2 regions of the Vibrio sp. 1402 genome follow, and region 2 is predicted to be linked to the other one. Evidence: riboswitches for the same ligand, from Rfam matches in the RefSeq annotation. Region 2 holds a riboswitch; the other holds the start of a gene.
What was found. Region 2 has a riboswitch for cyclic di-GMP ahead of R7044_RS03885 (TfoX/Sxy family DNA transformation protein). Riboswitches for the same ligand answer to the same signal wherever they lie in the genome.
Positions count from the first base shown of each region.

Region 1: another riboswitch for cyclic di-GMP. It lies ahead of gbpA (N-acetylglucosamine-binding protein GbpA); the one in region 2 lies ahead of R7044_RS03885 (TfoX/Sxy family DNA transformation protein).

Region 1 is NZ_JAWOWE010000005.1:235,229-243,168, forward strand. Features, by position in the region: gene R7044_RS12125 (alpha/beta fold hydrolase) at 1-897, shown strand, start outside; gene R7044_RS12130 (rhodanese-related sulfurtransferase) at 1,362-2,342, shown strand; gene R7044_RS12135 (DUF6482 family protein) at 2,411-2,716, opposite strand; gene R7044_RS12140 (cryptochrome/deoxyribodipyrimidine photo-lyase family protein) at 2,825-4,306, shown strand; gene R7044_RS12145 (fasciclin domain-containing protein) at 4,387-4,887, shown strand; cyclic di-GMP riboswitch class I at 5,156-5,256, shown strand; gene gbpA (N-acetylglucosamine-binding protein GbpA) at 5,355-6,818, shown strand; gene R7044_RS12155 (patatin family protein) at 6,872-7,744, opposite strand; gene R7044_RS12160 (MarC family protein) at 7,935-7,940, opposite strand, start outside.
Region 2 is NZ_JAWOWE010000002.1:91,513-99,452, reverse strand. Features, by position in the region: gene elyC (envelope biogenesis factor ElyC) at 1-184, shown strand, start outside; gene torR (two-component system response regulator TorR) at 257-967, opposite strand; gene torD (molecular chaperone TorD) at 1,234-1,881, shown strand; gene purR (HTH-type transcriptional repressor PurR) at 2,350-3,354, shown strand; cyclic di-GMP riboswitch class I at 3,642-3,731, shown strand; gene R7044_RS03885 (TfoX/Sxy family DNA transformation protein) at 3,848-4,438, shown strand; gene R7044_RS03880 (TVP38/TMEM64 family protein) at 4,553-5,239, shown strand; gene R7044_RS03875 (DUF2007 domain-containing protein) at 5,260-5,580, shown strand; gene R7044_RS03870 (alpha/beta fold hydrolase) at 5,612-6,415, opposite strand; gene glgA (glycogen synthase GlgA) at 6,525-7,940, opposite strand, start outside.

The DNA of each region.
Region 1 (7,940 bases), on a different contig from region 2:
GTCGAAAAATGGGCGATCTTAGGTCAAAGCTTTGGTGGGTTTTGCTCCCTCACCTATTTGTCTTTGTTCCCAGATAGCTTGCTACAAAGCTACATCACAGGTGGCGTGCCATCAGTCTCACGTCATGCCGACGATGTGTATGAAGCCACTTTCAAACGCACCATGGAGAAAAACCAAGCGTTCTTCCAACAATTTCCAAGTGCGCAACAACTTTGCCAAAACATTGCGAATCACTTGCTGGAAAATGAAGAGTACCTACCAAATGGTCAACGCTTCACGGTGGAGCAATTTCAACAAATCGGCATCAACTTTGGTGTGAGTGATACTTTCTTACCAACTTACTATTGGCTAGAAAGCGCGTTGATTGAAGTGAACGGCAAACCACAACTTCGTTATGAGTTCTTAAACGATATGTTGGCGCAGCAAAACTTCCAAACCAACCCGATCTACGCCATTTTGCATGAATCGATTTACTGTCAAAGCTTCGCGTCGAATTGGAGTGCGCACCGCGTTCGCCAAACCCGATCAGAGTTTAATTATGAATCTGGCAAGCCATTTTACTTTACGGGGGAAATGGTCTTCCCATGGATGTTCGACCAATACGTTAACCTCAAGCCACTAAAAGACACCGCAGAAATATTGGCAGCGAAAGAAGATTGGACAACGCTGTACGATCAAACACAACTGGCTCAGAACAAAGTGCCTGTCAGTTGCGCCGTTTACGCCGATGATATGTTTGTTGAAATGGATATCAGCCGAGAGACGCTCGCGTTAATACCAAACTCAAAAGCGTGGATCACCAATGAGTACGAGCACAACGGCTTACGTGCCGACGGTGAACGTATTCTCGACAGGCTCATTGCCATGGGAAAACAGACCGCAGCTACGTTGAAATAAGCACGGCAGACGTTAGAAAAACGCCTTTTCAGTATGTGGTGAAAAGGCGTTTTATAGCGGTTTATGAACAATGGCGATCAGTCATTCACTCTTTGTCCCTAAACCTTTATCCCTCACCACCTCATGTATAAAACTGCGACATGTCCTTTCCTTGTCAATGACTCCGGTGATTACTTGGTGCTTCTTGCGCCTAACTTTTTTGAAGGGCCTAAAAGAGAATAACAGCATAAATTTAAACCAAAAGTATCGGCTCCAACCTACCTAACCCACTATAATTAATGCTTATAATTTGAACACATAGCGGCTTCACCTGCGGACATGCTCCCCCTACCAAAGACCGCCAGGCCCCGCCTACTCATAATATCCGTATAATTTGTCCGTATTTCCGACTAGTTTAGTCAGGTATACTTCGTGCCGCTAAAATTTTAAGGTCGTTGACCACCTGTATTTTTAAAGGAAACCTCATGAGTCAGTATGTAGTTTGTGCGCTGTACAAGTTTGTTGAGCTGAATAACTATCAAGAGCTACGCGAGCCATTACTTGCGTTGATGGAAAAACACCATATTCGCGGAACATTACTACTGGCAAGTGAAGGTATCAACGGTACTGTTGCATCTGATCGTGCAGGTATTGATACGCTACTGGAGTGGCTAAACAACGAACCTCGTTTGACTGGCACCGTATACAAAGAGTCGTATTCTGAGACCCAGCCATTCAATCGCACCAAAGTGAAATTGAAAAAAGAGATCGTAACATTAGGTGTTGAAGGTATAGACCCTCGCCACGTAGTGGGTACTTACGTGAAACCTCAAGAGTGGAACGATCTTATTGCTGATCCTGAAGTGTTTGTTGTCGATACACGTAATGATTACGAAATCGAGATCGGGACATTCAAAGGCGCTGTAAACCCAAATACTGAAACCTTTCGTGAATTCCCAGACTATGTAAAAGAAAACATGGACCCGGCAAAACACAAGAAAGTTGCGATGTTCTGTACCGGTGGTATCCGCTGCGAAAAATCAACGGCTTACATGAAAGAACAGGGCTTTGATGAGGTCTACCACCTAGAAGGCGGCATTCTTAAATATCTTGAAGAAGTTCCTCAAGAAGAGAGCATGTGGGAAGGCGATTGTTACGTATTTGACGGTCGTGTTGCCGTGAACCACCAGCTAGAAAAAGCAGATTACGATTTATGTAACGCTTGTCGTCTACCGATCACTGAAGAAGACAAACAGTCAGAATTGTTCGAGCAAGGCGTGAGCTGTCCAAAATGTCACGGCAAACACTCAGAAGAACAAATTGCTCGATTCCGCGAGCGTGAAAAACAAATTGTTCTTGCAGAGCAGCGAGGCGAGCAGCATGTTGGTGGTGAAAGTGCCAAGCAAAGAGAAGCTCGACGTGCCGCTAAGTACGCGCAAAAAGAAGCGCAGCGTAAACAAGACTAAGCCTAACTCTCCTTATATTTAGCGAGCTGCCGTAAGGTGGCTCGCTTTTACTGCGCACCAATACTCTTTCAATACAATTTTGTATCCCTCACCAATACCTCTAGTTGATTGTCTCTTTTACCTTCGGGTAGCCCCACCATTTCATCATAAGCACTTTGATGCACTAAGACCTGCTTATTTGCTTTGATATTCCTGCACTTCTTTTGCATCTCGATCAGGGAATGAGCCCTCAAAAAGATACCGTTGTCATCAGTGATAAATTGCGCTTCTCCATCAATCACAACAGATGCCTGATACAATGCGAGATCAAGCGAATGAATGACCAATTTGTCCACATAGAAGTATTTTTGTAACTTACTCAATGCTATTGCCATGTGTCACCTCCCTAAAAGTTACCTCTACGTTTTGTGGAATAAAACCGATCATTGGATGAGATTTCTTCGGTTTACTTGCGTACAACATCGGAAACAAAGAGGATTCCGATGCAAACAATCAATGTCGTGTGGTTAAAGCGAGATTTAAGGCTGACTGACCATCAACCACTAACTCAAGCATTATCAACAAAGCACCCAACTGTGCTTTTGTATATTGTTGAACCATTGCTATTGAACAACCCACACTATTCTGAGCGCCACTGGCGATTTGTTTGGCAATCACTGCAAGACATGGATGAAACGCTCAAAGCGTATGGGCATCGAATCACGGTGCTGTTTGACGATGCCTTAGCATGTTTCCAATCAATTCAAGCGCAATATCAAATCAACGCTGTTTTTTCTCACCAAGAAATAGGACTCAACTGCACCTTTGAACGAGACCGACAAGTTGCCGCTTGGCTGTATAAGCAGAACATCGACTGGTTTGAGTTCGAACACGGTGCTGTTATCAGAGGTGCAAAAAACCGGCAAGGTTGGGACAAACATTGGGACTCTGTCATGAGAGCCTCAATAAGCCCTATTGAGCTCCAAACCGACTTATTGCATTCATTGGATGCAGAAGCTCTCGGCTGTTCGTTTTCGCCACCATCATCCTGGCTATCAAAATGCAAAGGAATGCAAACGGGAGGAAGCCGGCTCGCTTGGAAAACACTAGAGGACTTTTTTCATCGTCGAGGTCGTGATTACTATCGAAGCATTTCTAGTCCCACAGCCTCACGCACAGCCTGTACTCGACTTTCTCCATATCTCGCTTGGGGTAACATATCCTTGCGTGAAGTTTATCAATACCTTTTGAAACACTGGCAAGTCGCTGGGTTTCGTCGCAGCTTAATTGCATTGTCTTCACGGCTTCATTGGCACTGTCACTTCATCCAAAAATTCGAATCGGAATACGACATGGAGTTTTACTGCGTTAATCGGGCTTACGAACCATTGATTAAACAAAGTAGTACTTTCGATGAAGAAAAGTTAGCAGCATGGAAATCCGGGCATACTGGCGTACCTTTGATTGATGCCTGCATGCGCTGTTTGCACCACACTGGTTACATTAACTTTCGCATGCGTGCCATGCTGGTTAGCTTTCTTACTCACCACATGAACATGGATTGGCGAGTAGGTGTAACGCATTTAGCGCAACTGTTTCTCGACTTTGAGCCTGGAATTCATTACCCACAATTCCAAATGCAAGCAGGAGTAACCGGGACTAACACAATCCGTATTTATAATCCGATCAAGCAGGCCCAAGAACATGATCCTAACGGTACGTTCATCTACAAGTGGGTACCTGAGTTACAAATGGTTCCTCCCCCTCTTTTATTCGAGCCCTGGACAATGACCCAGATGGAAGCTGTCATGTATCAATTGCAGCCAGATAGCCGTTACCTTGCACCTATTATCGCACCAGACAAAGCAGCTAAGGCAGCAAGAGAGCGCTTATGGACGTGGCGGAAACGAGCTGATGTGAAACAAGAAGGCAGACGAATTCTTGCGCGACATGTTAGACCCTCAAAAGAAAGTAGGACGCGATGATCATCTTTCAATCACGATGCGTACAAATGCAAACACACTCCAGGGAACCCGTTGTACCCTCAACTAGTAAGGAACACATTATGTTCAAACGTATCTTAGTTATCGCGGCGACACTGATGGCGACATTATCTTTTATGCTTCCCGTTCAGGCTCATGAGCATGGCATGATGAAAGCCGATATTGTCGACGTTGCCGCTGAAAATGGCTCTTTCAATACGCTTGTTGCTGCGGTGAAAGCAGCGGGCCTGGTTGACACTCTCAAAGGGGAAGGCCCATTTACTGTTTTTGCACCAACGGATGACGCTTTTGCAAAACTGCCAGACGGCACAGTCGACATGCTCTTAATGCCGGAAAACAAAGACAAGTTAGTATCTGTTTTGACTTATCACGTCGTCCCAGGGAAAGTGATGGCTGCCGATGTTGTTAAGCTAGACAAAGCGACTACGGTTCAGGGGCAAGATGTGATGATTAAAACCATGGGCGATAAAGTCATGGTTAACGATGCAAATGTCATCGCAACCGATGTGAAAGCTAAAAACGGTGTCATTCACGTGATTGATACTGTCATTATGCCGAAATAACACCATCCAGAGGGCGGTACACTCCGCCCTTTAGACAGAACTTCTTCCACCCTTAGCACGATTCCTCTCCACTTATCCCCACCCCCACTCATTCACCATGACTATAAAAAGGATAAAAACAAAATTAAAATCAATACCTTGCAATACGACACTGCACAATATTGACGAGGTTAAGATATCGTTATCTTTCAATTTGAGAACAGGATTCCATGTCAGTGACGTTTACTTTTCCACATGTAAATTCTTAAGCTAAATTTTTGGCTGCTCAATCACATTTCGGCAAACCATTCGAAAGGGTGGGACGCAAAGCTTCCGGTCTGTCAGCATTTAAAAATCTAAAAGAATGCTCATGATAGCGGGGTTACCATGACGCAGTGTTACAGAAGTCCAATTTCTGTAGCGTTGCTTTATGCTCAGCATGCGCCGGGGTGTGACACTAGTTTGTCAGCCATAACAGAGGACATGTGATGAAATCATTTCCAACCAAATCCGTACTCGCGTTAGCACTTGCAAGCATTAGCTCAGGTGCTGCGGCTCACGGTTATGTATCAGAAACCAATGGTGGTGTCGCTGCAAGTCGCTCGGCACTATGTAAGTATCCATCGCCAGATACTAACGAAAAAAATAATAACTGCGGTGCGATTCAATATGAACCGCAAAGCGTTGAAGGCCCTGATGGCTTTCCCGAAACAGGGCCTCGCGATGGTAAAATAGCGAGTGCCGAAACCGCTTTAGCAGCTGCCCTTGATGAGCAAACTGCCGACCGTTGGGTAAAACGCCCTATTCAAGCAGGTACACAAACTTTTGAATGGACATTTACCGCTAACCACGTGACGCGCGACTGGAAATATTACATCACCAAGCCTGATTGGAACCCAAACGCTTCACTATCACGAGACTCTTTTGATCTAACTCCTTTCTGTGTCGTCGACGGCAATATGGTTCAACCCCCGAAACAGGTAAGCCATCAATGTAATGTGCCTACTCGCGAGGGATACCATGTCATCCTGGCAGTATGGGATGTTGGCGACACTGCAGCCTCATTTTATAACGTGATCGATGTGAAATTTGATGGTGGCAGTCCCGTTATTCCAGATTGGAAGCAAGGCGGTCAAATTATTCCTACAATGGATTTAAATATTGGGGATTCGGTTTATACACGCGTATTTGATCAAGCAGGTGAAAACGTGGCGTATAGAACTGAACTAGAAATTACCGATGCAGCAATGGGCCAAGCGAAAAACTGGTCTTACGCACTCGCGACTAAGCTAAACCAAGAACAAGCAAAACTGCAAGCCGGGCAGTATGCAGAGGATAAATTCACTCCTGTTTATGGTACTAATCCGGTGTATCTGCAAGCAAATAGCGGCCTTGAGCGAGTAGAGATCGGCTATAACATTGAAACTCCTGTTCCAGAATACTCACTCACAGTAGATGGCTTAGCAGACGAGTATATCATTGAGTCAACACCGACAACGTTGGATCTGACACTAACTTCTGAAGGCGATTTAAATGCAGAACTCACCGTTTACAATCACCATCGCGAACCACTTGCAAGTTGGGCAAACGAAATGAAAGACGGCTCGGTAGAGGCGATATCGCTCGCTTTAAGTAAATCGGAGCCGGGTCACCATATGCTCGTGACACGTATTAAGGATAAAGATGGCAACTTGGTGGTTCAGCAAACACTCGACTTTCACTTAAAAGAAGAGTCAGTTACTCCGCCACCATCTGGTGAGTACGATTTTGTCTTCCCTGAAGGACTATCTAGCTACACGGCGGGCACAAAAGTGCTTGCCAGCGACGGGGGCATTTATCAATGTAAACCTTTCCCATACTCTGGTTACTGTATGCAGTGGAAAGAAAGCGCAAACCATTACGAGCCTGGAATAGGTTCACACTGGGAGATGGCTTGGGATAAAGTCAACTAAATCACCCTTCGAACGTTAAGTAAAAAGAGCCTCACTATGAGGCTCTTTTATAATCAAACGCAAAAATGACAATTTTCCCGGTCTAAACCATGAACACCAGATAAACTAGTGAGATGCGCTCGCCCCTCAATCAGCCCCATTTCATACCCTTCTAGTAAAACGGATTGTCGCATTGATAAGCGCTGAACATGAAAATTATCTGGTGGGGCAATTACCCTAACATGTGTTCCTGGTGGAGGGTTACGAATAAACTCTAATGATTGATTATAGTTATCTGCACGTCTTAACATCGCATCCGCCATTTTGGGGTGCTCCGCAAACAGTTTCTTCATCAGCCATGTGGTCTTAACTGGCTTTTTGGCATAATTCAGCGGGTGAGAGAGTACTACGGTTATGTCGCGAGCCCCTCGACGATAAGCCTCACGCACTGGTATAGAGTCAGCGACCCCACCATCGGTATAACAACCGCCAGAAAAACAAGGGGTATGCTTGTAGGCAATCGGTAATGCTGTTGTCGCTTCAATCGCATGGTGAAAATTATCACGTGTCACGCGATAGTAATCTGCCTGCCCTGTATCTACATTTGTTGTCGCTGCGAGAAAAGGAACGCCATTAAACAGTTTATTTTCATCGACGGGATACAAGCGATTAGATTCTTCAAACAACCACTTCACATCGATGAGGTCCCCACCTTTAACGAAGCGAGTCGGGTCAAAAAAGCGTTTACTTGTGGCCAGCTTAGTAATGACGTTAATACTGCGATGCGGGTAGTCGGTCAAATACCCAATCAAATTTGATGCACCAGCAGATACACCGATTGCAAAATCAAACGGTTTATAACTCTGCTCTAAAAACGCATCTAACACTCCGCTTGCGAAGACGCCTCGCATCGCGCCACCTTCTACTACAATTGCTTTTGTTGCCATATTTCCCCCATTCTCCTTGCCAAAAGAGTAATGAAATTCGTGCAATCACAACAATTGAATATTCTTATTATTGAAATAGGTGAAGTCTATTTATTTCTCTCTTAGAAAATGAAAACTAAAGTTCAAAAAATCCGTACCCGTTAGAAATGTAATTGCGGGCTTAACCAAGGTGGCAAGGTCTAAGAGAAATCTAGGA
Region 2 (7,940 bases):
TAAACCAATCCCAGCCCCGACCAACTTCTTAGCTATTAGCGAAATCAGTCAACCTTGGGATAAATACTCACCTAAAGCGCGTTACTTAGAACAAACAGAGCTTTATTGGCATGAGTACTTGGGCAGTATTTGGCAAAGGTTGCGTGATACTGTCGGCCAAACACCAATGGTTGAAGCAAACTAGTATTATCTTGAAGCCACAAAAAAGGAGAGCCGAAGCTCTCCTTTTTCTTTTTACGATTGAGTTATGTTCCAACTAGTCACCAGCAAACATATAGCCTTCGCCGTGTACCGTTACAAAAATCTGTGGGTTCTTAGGATCGAACTCCATTTTTGCGCGCATACGTCGAATAAGAACATCAATGGTGCGGTCATTCGGCGCATCCACTCGATGGCTGATCATGTTCAAAATACGCTCACGACTTAACACCTGGTTAGGGTAAGACGATAATGCCACCAAAAGTTCATACTCTGCTTTAGTTAGTTTTACTGGCTCACCGTTGCGGCTAAGTGCGCGACGTTGAATGTCGAATGTCCACTCCCCAAAGCGCACAATGTGCTCTTCACTGGTTTCATTCGCTTTCGAGCTGCCACTGCGCGCTGCTGAAATACGCCACAGCAAGTTTTTAACGCGAACTAACAGCTCTCTCAGTTCAAAAGGTTTTGTCACATAATCGTCAGCACCCATTTCTAGGCCTACGATTTTATCAATGCTATCCGTGCGTCCTGTTACTAATATGATACCAATATCCGATTGGCTACGTAACTCACGAGTAAGCATCAGGCCGTCTTCACCAGGCAGGTTAATATCCAGCATGATCAGGTCTACATCGCCCGCTTGCAAAACTTCACGCATTTCTGCGCCACTCTCTGCTTCGCTGACTTGGTAGCCCTCATTTTGGAAATATCCCGCAAGCTTACTACGAGTTACAACATCATCTTCTACGACTAATACGTGATAGCTCATTTACACCACTTTTCTGTCTTCTTATTATCCAAGACGTATTCTATTCATAACTAGTAACATTTCTAGTCATAGATACATTAAAACGCAAGATTTAGCGTTTTTATTGATTCAAAACAAGCTTGCCCATTGCTATTAATAAACGGTCATTTTTGACCATAAAACATAACAATTATAGTTACTGCTATTCATTTTAATTGATTACACTTAGGGGATATCCCTAATTGACTTTGTGATGCATGACTTGAAGCATCATTCAGGAGCCCAAAATGCAAGAAGTGAAAGCTTTTAATGAAAAACGCGCTGAAATTTACTGGTGGTTTTCGAGCTTGTTCGCAAAAGAACTAACAGAGAAAGAATTGGAAGCCTATCACAGTGTTGAAATTCGCAGTTTTCTCGCAGGTTTAGGTGAAAATGAGTCGCTGAAACCAGCTGTTGATAGCCTAGTTGATGCATTGAATCGGTTACAAGATCGTGAAGATGCACAACTAGAGCTTGCAGCTGACTTTTGTGAACTGTTTTTGAAGACAGAAAAATACGGCGCTCTTCCTTACGCATCCATGTACATTGGTGAATCAGGTTTACTGAATGACAAGCCAGCTGAGGAAATGGAAAAGTTGATGGCTGAATTTGGCGTTCAAGTAGACGAAAACCTAAAGGAACCTGCGGATCACTTAGCCGTTGAGCTCGACTTTCTCGGGAACATGATTATCCGCTCAAACGAGCTTGAACAAGAAAAACACATGGAAGAAGCCTTCGTTAAACAAAACGACTTTATCCAGCAACAATTGATGTCTTGGTTACCTCAGTTTTCAGACAAATGTAAAAAATTCGACGAATTTGGATTTTACTCGAGTGTCGCGAAACTATTAGTTGCATTTTGTAAACTAGACAGCGCCTACCTTCTTGGGGAATAATTGCCGCCTATTTTTAGGGAGCCTGCCTATCGGGCTTCCTGTATGCCTGAAAGTGACCAATTGTAAGTAACTTGGGTATAATATTCGTTTGCCTTAACTTAGCGCAAAGACGCTTGGTTATTTAGCAGTCAAAATGTGACTTCAAATACACAAATCTCTTGCTGAAAACATTGCTAGTCAGTCCACATAGGGCTAAAATGTGAGCGCAAACGATTAAATATGATTTATATGTAAACCGCTGAAATATAGCGGTTTTTGTGTTTTCTTAACAGGTTGATGGCAATTTCTCATCAGATAGAAAAAAGATAAAATTCATCGACCGATGCTGCTACGCACCCTTTTGTCGCACTTGGATCAACCGCTGCCGAGACACTTAGCGCCAATTTTAGATTGCTAGGTGTGAAACCATTAGAGCATCAGGTACATCCAATACGACATATTTCAGTAGCTCGATACAGGACACCATTTATGGCCACGATAAAAGACGTTGCTCGCTTAGCCGGCGTTTCCACTACGACAGTTTCGCACGTTATCAATAAAACGCGTTTCGTTGCAGAAGCAACGCAAGAAAAAGTAATGAAAGCCGTTGACGAGCTGAATTACGCGCCAAGTGCCGTTGCACGCAGCCTAAAATGCAACTCAACTCGTACGATTGGCATGTTAGTAACTCAATCAACTAACCTATTTTTCTCAGAAGTGATTGATGGCGTTGAGAGCTACTGTTACCGCCAAGGCTATACTCTGATTTTATGTAACACAGGCGGGATTTACGAAAAACAACGCGATTACATTCGTATGCTGGCTGAAAAGCGCGTTGATGGCATCCTAGTGATGTGTTCTGACTTAACCGAAGAACTAAAAGAGATGCTTGACCGTCATGCGGACATTCCTAAAGTGGTCATGGATTGGGGCCCAGAGAGCTCACAAGCAGACAAGATCATGGATAACTCAGAAGAAGGTGGCTACATTGCAACCAAACATCTGATTGACAATGGTCATACGGATATCGCTTGTCTAAGCGGTCATTTTGAAAAGCTTGCTTGCCAAGAGCGCATTGCAGGTTTCCGTCGCGCAATGAGCGAAGCGAACCTAGCTGTAAATGAAGACTGGATCCTTGAAGGTAACTTTGAATGTGATACGGCCGTATTAGTTGCAGATAAAATTACCGCAATGGACAAGCGCCCGACGGCGGTATTCTGTTTTAACGACACAATGGCTCTAGGCCTAATGAGCCGCTTGCAACAAAACGGGATCAAAATTCCTGAAGATATTTCAGTGATCGGCTACGACAACATCGAGCTTGCGGAATACTTCTCTCCACCGCTAACGACTATCCACCAACCTAAACGTCGTGTTGGTAAAAATGCATTCGAAATTCTACTTGAGCGTATCAAAGATAAAGAACACGAAAAACGAATTTTCGAGATGCAACCTGAGCTTGTAATTCGAAATACTGTGAAGAAAATGAACTAAATTTCACTGTATTTAACCGTGTTAAATAAGCGCTCTACAGGGGCGCTTATTTTTTTGGAAAAATTAAGCATTCTCTAATACTTCACACCACTCTAATAACAATTGACTAACGTTAACTCCCTGTTTTATATAAATGTAATATATATTAAGAACTCCTTTTCAAAGGCCAATTTGCACCTTTCCATATGCAAAATAGAGCATTCAATCTATCATTTTTATTGAACCGAAATCACACTTTTAACGCTAAACCGTGATGTTAATTCAATATAAGAAGTATGCTCATTGTGTCACGCACAGGGCAAACCATTCGAAAGAGTGGGACGCAAAGCCTCCGGCCTGAACCATATTACGATATGGAAGGTAGCGGGGTTACCGATGGCAAGTGTGTAAGCAATGACTTTACTCTGTAATGACATTGTTTTTACGCATGTTTGCTACTCTCTCGGACCTGACTTTTGGTGGCGTAATATTAATTACACCGAGATAACAAAACATGGATAAACCGATACTCAAAGACTCTATGAAGCTATTTGAGGCACTTGGTAATATCAAGTCGCGCTCAATGTTTGGTGGCTTCGGACTATTCGCTGATGAAACAATGTTTGCACTAGTGGTAAACAATCAGCTTCATATCAGAGCAGACCAAAAAACTTCATCTGACTTCGAGAAACAAGGGCTAAAGCCTTACGTTTATAAAAAACGTGGCTTTCCAGTCGTTACAAAGTACTACGCTATTTCCAGCGATTTATGGGAATCAAGCGAACGCTTAATCGAAGTAGCGAATCAATCATTGAAAAAGGCAAAGCTTGAGAAAGAACAGCAAGCAAGTACAAAGCCTAACCGTTTGAAAGATTTGCCTAACTTACGACTGGCTACCGAGCGCATGCTAAAAAAAGCCGGCATCGAATCCGTAGAGAAGCTTGAAGAGGAAGGTGCGCTTAACGCCTATAAAGCGATAAGAGATACGCACTCTGCAACCGTCAACATTGAGTTGCTATGGGCACTAGAAGGTGCTATCAACGGCACTCATTGGAGTGTGGTACCTCAAGCTCGCCGAGATGAGTTGATGAACGGCCTCCAATAAAAGTCGGCCTAAAAACTATCTTGTAAAACCGCAGTCTAATCTGCGGTTTTTTTGTGAAATTTTTTCGGTTTTCCTACTGTCTTATTACATATATCCCAAATTGGAATCAAAATTATGAATAAGAAACTGATATTAGGTCTCATCCTACTAGCGGCTATCGTCTTTTTAGGTATTAACTTTGGCCAGTATTTAACCTTAGAGAATGCAAAAGCCCAACAAGAAGCACTAACTACATACATCGATCAGAATTTTGTATTCTCGGCTGCGATTTACTTTTTTACCTACATTGCAATTACCGCTTTTTCTATCCCAGGAGCGGCAGTAGTCACCTTACTTGGTGCAGCCTTATTTGGTTTTTGGACAAGCTTGCTACTGGTTTCTTTCGCTAGCACTATGGGGGCAACACTGGCCTTCTTGAGCAGCCGATACTTATTGCGTGACTGGGTACAAAACAAATTCGGAAATAAACTCAACGCAATTAATCAAGGTGTCGAAAAAGACGGAGCTTTTTATCTATTTTCCTTGCGTCTAATCCCTGTATTCCCTTTCTTTCTAATCAACTTACTGATGGGCTTAACACCGATGTCTGTAGGTCGATTTTATCTCACTAGCCAAATAGGTATGCTGCCAGGCACAGCCGTATATCTGAATGCAGGTACTCAATTAGCAACAATTGAAAGCCTATCGGGCATTGTTTCACCCGCAGTATTAGCGTCTTTTGCGCTATTGGGACTATTTCCAATCATCACTAAATGGGTTATGAATAAAGTAAGGCCGACACCAAGTCAGCAAAACTCGTAATTGGTGAAGTGGGTATTTTGATGAAAATATTTATCGCTAAAAACCCAGCAGAAGCACACATTGTATGTGAGCTGCTTAAAGTGGAACAAATTTACTGTGAAGTTCGCGGAGAAGGTATTTTCGGCTTAAAAGGAGAACTGCCGTTTGGTGATGATACCGATCCTTATGTGTGGCTTTTTGACACGGCACAAAAGATGAAAGCTGAAGAAATAGTAAAAGCATATCGAAAACAATCCGATAGGCATGAGTATCAAGATTGGCAATGCCCAAAATGTCATGAAATAAACGAAGGGCAATTTGGTGCATGTTGGCAATGTGGATATCAACTAGGAGAGCTATAGCGGCTCTCCTATTCAGTGGATGCACTCAGTTTTAAGCACATACAGCTTGCTGTTTAATAAACTCGATGGAGTGTTGATTGAAGTCTTCTGGACGCTCTACATTGCATACATGACCACAATTCGGGATTTCTCGTAGAATGCTGAGCTTATGTGCTGCAACCATTTCTTTGACAGGTTTAATAAACATGTAATCCCTGTCGCCCATTAAGTAAAGAGTCGGAATGGGTAACTCTCGATCTTTAAAATATTTCATTAACGGATTTACATCAGCGGCAAGAATAAACCAACGTTTAAATTCTTTTTGGCAAAGCTTCTTGGCTTCGCGAATAAAAAGGTGGCGAGATTCTCGTTGGCTTCTTTGAGGCATAACAATATAAGCGAACAGTTTGTAGAGCCACATGTACGGCAGGATATGCTTACAAAAATTACCTAATTTCACCAATATCTGAGAACGAGTGTTAAGCCTTGTGACAGCACCGCCGAGCACCATCGAACGTACGCGCTCTGATGACAATTCAGCAAGGTTTCGAACAATAATAGTACCAAGCGACATACCGACAAAATGAGCGGATTGGATCTTTAAATGGTCCAATACTTTCAAAATATCTTGGGTAACCTCCGTAAAGGTATAACGGCTAGCAATGAGCTCTTTAAGTAACTGATTTGACTTTCCATGACCTCTTAAATCGATCAGCAATAAGTTAAAGTGTTGCTTGTAAGCTTTAATTTGCTTGAACCAGATAGAAGAGCTACCACCAGCACCGTGCACAAATACAACCCACTCATTACTAGTAGGGTGCAAATAAGTTTTATGAAAAAGTAGCGGCTGGGTCATATTCAGTATCAAAAAGATCGTGCTATTGAGTAAAAAGCCATCCTACCACACTCCCCTTACTCAAGATAATAAAGGCACCTCATTCGGCGCCTTTCGTTACAATTTTAAGTCAAACTAACGCTGAGTGGTAAAGCTGCAAATAAGATTCTGCGGCCTTTTGCCAGCAAAAGTCTTGTTGCATCGCGTGCAACTGTACTTTATTCACTTCAGGCTCGTTTTGAGCGTAGAGCAACAGTGCCCTTAGCATCGTTAACAACAATGCCTGCGGTATCGGTTCGAAAAAAACAAACCCCGTTGCTTCAGATGGGTTTACATCATAATCGCTAACGCTGTCCTTTAAGCCACCAACACCGCGTACTATCGGCAATGTACCGTAAGCCATACTATAGATTTGGTTTAAACCACATGGTTCAAACTCAGAAGGCATCAAGAAGAAATCAGAACCAGCTTCAACGATATGCGCAAGTTCATTGTCATACGCTTCTACAAAGGCAAATTTGCTAGAAAACTGCGCGGCAACCTCTCGTAGCTGAGCGGCAAGAACAGGGTCTCCGGTCCCAACGACAACTAGCTGAACATCGTGCTTCAAAAAATCGGCCAAAGCAGGCAACAAGTAATGAACGCCTTTCTGCTGGGTCAACCGACAAACCATACCGAACATAGCTACATTTTTTTCAGGCAAATTTAGTCGTTGTTGTAATGCTTTTTTACAAGCTTTCTTCCCTTGCGACATACTTTGCTGGTCGGCGCAGTAATTAACTGGCAAGTAAGTATCCGTTTCCGGGTTCCAAGCACTGTAATCACAACCGTTCAAAATACCAACTAAGTCCTGCGCGCGTTGCTGAAACTCCCAAGCCATTCCATGACTGCCAAGCTCTGTTTTGAGTTCCTCTGCGTACGTAGGGCTGACCGCGTTTATCTTATCTGCATTCATTACACCAGCTTTGAGCATCGTAATATGCGTTGCACTCACCGCAGCATCGGGAACGTTTCTACAATGAAACTCTGGCAAACACTGCACGTCTTCATAACTAAATACGCCTTTAAAGACCGCATTGTGAATTGAAATGACGCTTTTAGTATGAGCAAAAAACGGATCATTGCCATACCTGTGCTTGAGCAAAAATGGAACAAGACCTGTGTGCCAATCGTTCGCGTGTATGATATTAGGTTGAAAGGCGAGCTTGGGTAACATGTCGAGACATGCTGCACTAAAAAACGCAAAGCGCTCGCCGTTATCAGTATACGCTTGGTTGTTCTCCGCATACATTGATGGTCGATTGAAATACGGCGGACAATCAATCAGGTAAACAGGATTTTGACCTAACATGAGCCGCAAAACTCGATACTCCGTATGCGGCCATGATGTTAATTCTGTTTCTAATACAACTTCTGCGTCTGCGAGTTTATCAATACTGCTGTACGCAGGGATGGTAATTCTTACGTCTTGCTGTAGGTTTTGAAGGGCTTCCGGTAGTGCCTTGGCAACATCTGCCAAGCCACCACTTTTAATGAGGCCTTCAAC